2 regions of the Vibrio sp. 1F263 genome follow, and region 2 is predicted to be linked to the other one. Evidence: predicted binding sites of a transcription regulator. Region 2 holds the regulator's gene; the other holds the start of a gene.
What was found. Region 2 encodes PurR, which represses purine synthesis genes. Its sites were predicted from a motif close to TNANGNAAACGTTTNCNTNA; they were not measured.

Region 1: the regulator PurR is predicted to act here: its motif matches at 2,736-2,755, upstream of purE (5-(carboxyamino)imidazole ribonucleotide mutase).

Annotation. Positions count from the first base shown of each region.
Region 1 is NZ_JBGONI010000017.1:2,226-6,200, reverse strand. It holds gene ACED25_RS12350 (DUF494 family protein) at 1-374, shown strand, start outside; gene ACED25_RS12345 (type I DNA topoisomerase) at 387-956, shown strand; gene ACED25_RS12340 (5-(carboxyamino)imidazole ribonucleotide synthase) at 1,044-2,174, opposite strand; gene purE (5-(carboxyamino)imidazole ribonucleotide mutase) at 2,180-2,665, opposite strand; gene ACED25_RS12330 (L-threonylcarbamoyladenylate synthase) at 2,861-3,418, shown strand; gene hemF (oxygen-dependent coproporphyrinogen oxidase) at 3,438-3,975, shown strand, end outside.
Region 2 is NZ_JBGONI010000001.1:74,392-78,366, reverse strand. It holds gene ACED25_RS00345 (TfoX/Sxy family DNA transformation protein) at 78-668, opposite strand; cyclic di-GMP riboswitch class I at 796-881, opposite strand; gene purR (HTH-type transcriptional repressor PurR) at 1,052-2,056, opposite strand; gene torD (molecular chaperone TorD) at 2,375-3,022, opposite strand; gene torR (two-component system response regulator TorR) at 3,310-3,975, shown strand, end outside.

The DNA.
Region 1 (3,975 bases), on a different contig from region 2:
GGTTTCACCAAGATGATATTTATAAGGCCCTCCATTGGTTAGAAGATCTTGCGGCATTGCAAGATACCGAGAACCAAGCGGCAATTACTATGTGTTCCAATACCTCGATGCGTATTTATACCAGTCGAGAGATTTCACGTATTAATATGGAATGCCGAGGTTTCTTATTGTTCCTTGAACAGATCAACGTACTCACGACAGAGATTCGTGAAATGGTGATTGATCGTGTGATGGGGCTTGAGACAAACGAATTTGAATTGGATGATCTGAAATGGATTATCTTAATGGTGCTATTTAATGTGCCGGGTAATGAAAGTGCTTACACGCAAATGGAAGAGCTGTTGTACACCAAAGAGCAAGGTATCTTGCATTAATACAGGCTTGTCATGAGTAGTAAGATTGATAATCAGCTTTTTTCAGCACATGGACATGCATTAGAGCATGAACCATGTCCACAGTGCGGTGGAGAGCTTCAGCTTCGCCATGGTAAGCACGGCCCATTTTTAGGCTGTAAGCAGTATCCTAGCTGTGATTACATCAAGCCTCTGCATCAGAACGATGGCCACGTAGTGAAAGAGCTGGGTGTGCCGTGTCCTAAATGCCAAAACGAACTGGTATTAAGGCAAGGTCGCTTTGGGATGTTCATTGGTTGTAGTAGCTACCCAAAGTGTAATCACATCGAATCTTTGGACCAACCAAAAGAACAACCTGAAGAGCAGCCACTTGTTGCTTGCCCTGAGTGTGGCAGAGGCCATTTGGTTGAGCGTAAATCTCGCTATGGCAAAACCTTTTATGCGTGCGATAACTATCCTAAGTGTAAGTTCGCCGTTAATCAGCCACCTGTTATTGGTCGTTGTGAACAGTGTCAGTTCCCGCTGTTGCTGGAGAAGAAAACGGCCAGTGGCACTAAGAAGCAATGTGCTGATCGCAAGTGTCATCACATTCAATCTCAATAACCTGATGTTATAGACAAAAAAAACGGCGCTCACTGAGCGCCATTTTTATATCCAATGAACTTTTTATATCAATAAGCCAATGTAGGCTTACTGCATTTGCTCAGCAAACTCATGCACAGCAGGGTAGGCTTGCTTATCGAGAATGTCTGCCAGTGAGCATAACGCTCTTTGCAGCTCTGCGTTGTAGTCAGCGCTCACGTTAATGTGGCCCATCTTACGACCTGCACGCTTCTCTTTGCCATACCAATGAACATGACAGCCACCTTGAGCCAGAATAGCCTCAGGTAGGGTATCTTCACCAAGAATGTTGATCATTGCGGTTGGGCGAATCAGTTTAGTACTGCCTAGTGGCATACCGCACACAGCACGTAGGTGGTTCTCAAACTGACAAGTTTCAGCGCCTTGCTGTGTCCAGTGGCCAGAGTTATGAACACGTGGTGCAATTTCGTTAACCAGCAGTGAACCTTTAACATCAAAGAACTCTAACGCTAGCACGCCAACGTAATCCAAACGTTCTGCAACAGCGGTGAACATGGTTTTCGCTTGCTCTTGCAGTTCAATGTCATCAATGGCTGTTGATAAGCTCAACACGCCGTCGGTGTGAACATTCTCAGCCAGTGGATACACTTGAATCTCGCCATTGGTACCACGAGCACCAACCAGTGATACTTCGCGGTCAAACGGAACGAATTCTTCAGCCACAATGGCTTGGTTGTCTGTTGCGGCAATGCACTCGGCCATTTCTGTCCAAGTCGCATCAACATTGTCTAATGTCTTTAAGCGCCATTGACCTTTGCCATCGTAGCCGCCAAGTGTGCTCTTCAAGACCATTGGCAAGCCTACGTGAGCAATCGCAGCGTCAAAGTCTTCGTGAGAGTTAATCACGTAGTACTTAGCATTTTTCACGCTTGCTTCGCCTAATAGGGCTTTTTCGAGGCGACGGTCACCGCCAGCTTTGATTGCTTCTGTTGTCGGTAAGAACTTACCGCTGCGCTCACACACCTCAAGTACATCATGAGGGATATGCTCGAATTCAGCAGTAATGACGTCCGCACGCTCAATCGCATTGTCTAAGCCGCTGCCTAGAATCGCTTGCGTTAATGGGTGAACAATATTTTTGCTGCCAACATCAAAAGCAGAAATTTCAATATTCAGCGGTGCCCCAGCTAGGGACATCATGCGAGCAAGTTGGCCTGCGCCTAACACAAGAACATGCATGGGAATTAGTCCTCTGCAGGGTTTGGATTAGCAAGAACCGTTTCTGTTTGCTCAGAGCGGAACGCTTCTACTTTCGCCATCACTTCTTCATTGTGTGTACCAATGATTTGAGCGGCTAGGATGCCAGCGTTAGCAGCACCAGCTTCACCGATAGCCAGAGTACCTACCGCGATACCTTTTGGCATTTGTACGATAGAAAGCAGTGAGTCCATGCCTTTCAGTGCTTTAGACTGAACAGGAACACCTAAAACAGGTACGCTTGTGAAAGCTGCAGCCATGCCCGGAAGATGCGCAGCACCGCCAGCACCAGCAATAATCACTTTAATACCGCGCTCTTTCGCACTGGTTGCGTAGTCAGCAAGCAACTGAGGTGTGCGGTGAGCAGAAACCACTTTTGTTTCGTACGCCACGCCAAACTGATCCAACATTTCTGCAGCTAGCTTCATTGTTGGCCAATCAGATTTAGAACCCATGATAATACCGACAGTCATCTCAAACTCCTTCAGGTACGATTTAATTAGTGATTAGATATTTTGCGCGCATTATACGGGTAAAACTGCCCAAGGAAAACGTTTGCGTCAGTCTAAGTTGTTAATTGATACATTTTATAAACAAATAGCTTTAGTCACAGTGAATGATAATTTGTACACTTAGTGAGTTCGATAACAGAATTAATGAGGCAACCCTTGGATAACTTTCAACATACTTTGCAGGCATTACAACAAGGTGAAGTCATTGCTTACCCGACAGAAGGCGTTTTTGGGGTCGGTTGTGATCCCGATAATCCACAAGCCATCAAGAAATTGCTCGATTTAAAACAGCGACCGATGGAGAAAGGGTTGATCCTAATTGCTGCGAGTTACGAGCAGTTGCTGCCCTATATTGACGAAAGCCAGTTGACGGAAGCGCAGTTAGCGACTGTAAAAGCAACATGGCCAGGTCCAGTCACTTGGATCATGCCAACCAGCAGCAAAGTGACTGACTGGGTCAGCGGCCAGTTCGATTCTATCGCGGTACGAGTGACGGATCACCCTTTGGTTCAAAGAATGTGTAATGAATTCGGTAAGCCGTTAACCTCGACCAGTGCTAACCTGACAGGTGAACCACCTTGTATGACGACTGAAGAAGTTCAACAGCAACTGGGTCAACATTTGGTGGCCATTCTCGAAGGTCAAACGGGTGGTCGTGAGAAGCCAAGCGAAATTAGAGATGCAAAAACGTCGAAAATATTAAGACAGGGTTAAACCCTGCAAAGGAAGAAAGATGTCAGCAATTGATAAAGAAGCAGTAAAACAGTTTTTACTGAGCCTACAAGATTCGATTTGCCAACAGCTTGAGCAAGCTGATGGCACAGCACTGTTTGAAGAAGATGCATGGGAGCGTGAATCTGGCGAACGCCTTGGTGGCGGTGGTCGAACTCGCGTGATGACCAACGGTGCGGTCTTTGAGCAAGGTGGGGTTAACTTCTCTCACGTAGCGGGTAAGGCTATGCCTGCCTCAGCTACAGCTCATCGCCCTGAATTAGCCGGACGTAAGTTTGAGGCGATGGGGGTTTCATTAGTTATCCACCCTAAAAACCCATATATCCCTACCTCACACGCGAATGTTCGATTCTTCATAGCAGAAAAAGAAGGGGAAGATCCGATTTGGTGGTTTGGTGGTGGTTTTGACTTAACGCCATTTTATCCTGTCGACGAAGACTGCCAATCTTGGCATCAAACAGCCAAAGATCTTTGTGCGCCATTTGGTGACGATGTTTATCAAGAGCACAAAGAATGGTGTGATAAGTACTTCTATCTTC
Region 2 (3,975 bases):
ATAGAATAACTTTCACCAGATATAAAAAAAGCCGCAAAAATGCGGCTTAGTTATCTAGATAGTTTGCACTGACAATGTTAATTGACGTGATTGATAAGCTCTTCACGACGTTGCTGCGGTATAACAGACCAATGTGTACCATTGATCGCGCCTTCTAGGGCCCATAACAGTTCAATACTGACAGAAGACGCGTGCGATTCTTTGATGGCGTTAAATGCGTTTACAGAGCCAGATTCATATAAACGTTCTACAGAATCGATCCCTGCCTTTTTCAACATCCGCTCGGTGGCGAGTCGAAGGTTAGGCAGATCTTTGAGTCGAGTTGGTTTAGCAGAAGATTGTTCAGCTTTCTCTTCTTTAGCAAAACCTAGAGACGTAGTCGCAAGCTGCAAGATTTTCTCTTGGTCTTGCCATAAGCCTTCAGGTAAAGCGAAATATTTAGTAACGACAGGAAAACCACGTTTTTTGTAGACGTACGGTTGAAATCCTTGTTGTTCGAATTGTTGCGTTGTGCATTTGTCAGCTCGTATATGCAACTGGTCATTCACAACCAGGGCAAACATAGTGTCATCAGCAAAAAGCCCGAATCCACCAAACATTGAGCGTGACTTAATTTTTCCTAGGGGCTCAAATAATTTCATTGAGTCCTTTAGTATCGGTTTATCCATGTTATTTATCTCGGTGTATTTGAACTACGCCACCAAATAAGCAGGTCCGAGAGATTAGCAAAATGTTGCAATTAAATTGTCAATAGGCTGTAAATTACTAAAGTATTAGTAGTTACTGCATTTTGCCATCGGTAACCCCGCTACCATACCAACGAGTGGTTTAGGCCGGAAGCTTTGCGTCCCACTTTTTCAAGTGGTTTGCCCTGTGCGTGACTGGGTTATTAGAATAAAGTTTTTGTTGAATTAGGCTCACACTTCTTATTTCAAAATGTGATGTTGCTTCAATTAATGACCTTTGAATTATGCATGCAAGTGCACTTTGTTTGTTGAGGAAAAAAACGCACCTAAAGGTGCGCTTGATTAAACTAAACTCATTACATCAATTAATTTAACGTTTTAACTGTACTTCGCTCAACAATTTCAGGGTGCATTTCGAAGACGCGTTTCTCGTGGTCTTTGTCTTTTATACGCTCTAGTAGTATTTCGAATGCATTTTTACCAACACGGCGCTTAGGTTGGTGAACCGTCGTTAACGGTGGAGAGAAGTATTCAGCCAATTCTATGTTGTCGTAACCGATCACTGAGATATCTTCAGGAATACGAATGCCTTTTTCTTGTAATCGACTCATCAGTCCTAATGCCATCGTGTCGTTAAAACAGAATACTGCGGTAGGGCGATCTTTCATCTCAATGATTTGGTCAGCAGCAATCACAGCTGTGTCACATTCAAAGTTGCCTTCGATGATCATATTTTCATCGGCAGTAATCTTCGCTTCATTGAGTGCGCGCTTGTAACCTGAGATGCGTTCAACACACGCTGCTTTGTCTAAGTGGCCACTTAAACATGCAATCTTGGAGTGACCGCGCTCAATGAGGTATTTGGTTGCTAGGTAGCCACCTTCTTCAGAGTTATCGATGATCTTATCAGCCTGAGAGCTTTCAGGGCCCCAGTCCATGATAACTTTAGGGATGTCTGCGTGACGGTCTAACATCTCTCTTAGTTCTTCAGTCAGGTCAGAACACATAACTAAGATGCCATCTACACGTTTCTCTGCAAGCATTCGAATGTAGTCACGTTGCTTTTCGTAGATACCGCCCGTATTGCACAAGATCAAAGTGTAACCTTGACGGTAGCAGTAGCTCTCAACACCATCGATAACTTCAGAGAAAAATAGGTTAGTTGATTGAGTCACTAGCATACCGATGGTGCGGGTTGTATTGCACTTCAAACTACGAGCAACGGCACTTGGCGCATAGTTCAGTTCGTCTACGGCTTTGTTTACTTTTTCTTGAGTCGCTTCAGCAACAAAGCGAGTTTTGTTGATTACGTGAGAAACGGTTGTTGTTGATACGCCGGCTAAGCGTGCGACATCTTTTATAGTGGCCATGTTTTTATCCTATTAGAAGCTACTTTCCCAAAGTACGGAATGAAGTAGCCGTTAAGCTACCTAACTAAGAGCTTAAATTTGTAGGGCTCTTTGGGTACTAAAGTGCTAAAAAACAAAAAACCGCTATTGAGCGGCTTGTCTTAACACCGAAATGCTCTGAACTTCAATAAGTGTAGCATTTCGTGAATGTTTCATATTTTATCGTTTGCGGTCACAATTTTAGACTGACTAGAAATTACTCGCAATAAAATTCACCCAGAAATCCGGGTGAATGGTCACAATTCTATTGAATTTATTTATCGAGTCGTCAAAAAAAGCTTATTCGCCAGCTAGGTATTGAGTGTCTAATTTACAGAATGCCAATAGCAGGGATGAGACTGATGCGTAGAAACCGAATGTGTCAATGTCATGACATTTAACGTTGAACTTTGGTACCCAAGTAAGCAGTTGCTGTTCGATAAATTGCTGTTGAACAGCAAAGGATTTCTCTAGTTCTTCTTCTAGTTCAGTTTCGTTCGAACGAATGATTAGATTACCTAGGAAATCGAGTTCGATAGCAATGTGGTCAGCTGGCTCTTTTAGGTCTTGGTTAACCACTAAGTTGTGTTTAGCCATGATCTCTTCCATATCTTTTGCTGGCTTATCGTTCAATAGGCCAGTTTGGCCGATATACATAGAAGCGTAAGGAAGTGCGCCATGTTTATCAGTCTTTAAGAATAAGTCACAGAAGTCAGCAGACAATTCTAATTGAGCATCTTCACGTGTTTGTAGACGGTTTAGCGCATCCACTAAGCTATCAATCGCCGGCTTTAGTGTTTCATTTTCACCTAAACCAGTTAGGAAAGAACGAATTTCAACAGAGTGGTAGTGATCGAGTTCTTCTTGAGTGAGCTCTTTAGCGAACAAGCTTGATAGCCACCAGTATATTTCTGCTCGTTGTTCGTTGAATGCTTTCGTATCTTTCATTTCTTAGATCCTGATTTAGTCTTGTGGTGTGTGTATACCTAGCATCGTCGAGTGATTTATGTATAGGCACACCAAGGCTGAATAACAAGGTTATTTGCGAAACGCAAAGTTACTCGTTAGTAGTAATGCCTATATTGAATTGCGATGGGCGACAAATAGCAAGGTTTAAGATTGTCTTGTATCAAAAAAAAATCATGTTTCTGGCTTTTATCTTCTGTAGTACTAGAATTGTTACGAGTTATGAATAGAATGGTCACTGAAACTATTAAATAAGAAAAGTGGTGTAGATGAGCTATCACGTATTAGTCGTAGAAGATGATGTGGTAACCCGAAGTAAACTGGTTGGATATTTCCAGAATGAAGGTTACACAGTGAGCGAAGCTGAAAGCGGGGCTCAAATGAGAAAAATGTTAGAAGAAAATAACGTTGACCTCATTATGTTAGACATCAACTTGCCAGGCGAAGATGGATTGATGCTAACTCGCGAATTACGCAGTCAATCAGACATTGGAATAATTTTAGTTACTGGACGCACGGATAGCATTGACAAGATCGTTGGCCTTGAAATGGGCGCAGACGATTACGTTACTAAACCCTTCGAACTTCGCGAGTTGTTGGTTCGAGTTAAAAACCTCTTGTGGCGTATTTCGGCTGCTCGTAAAACGGCAGCGGTTGCGGTAGAACAAACAGAAGACGAATCTGTGGTTCGTTTTGGTGAATGGACGTTTGATATACCTCGCCGTGCGCTAAGCAAGAACAGCGAGCCGGTGAAATTGACCAAAGCTGAATATGAACTATTGGTTGCACTCTCTTCTTACCCTAACCAAGTATTAAGCCGTGAACGTATTTTGAATATGATCAGCCATCGAGTAGACGCGCCGAATGACCGCACTATCGACGTGTTAATCCGTCGTATGCGTGCAAAAATGGAGTTTGACCCTAAGAACCCACAA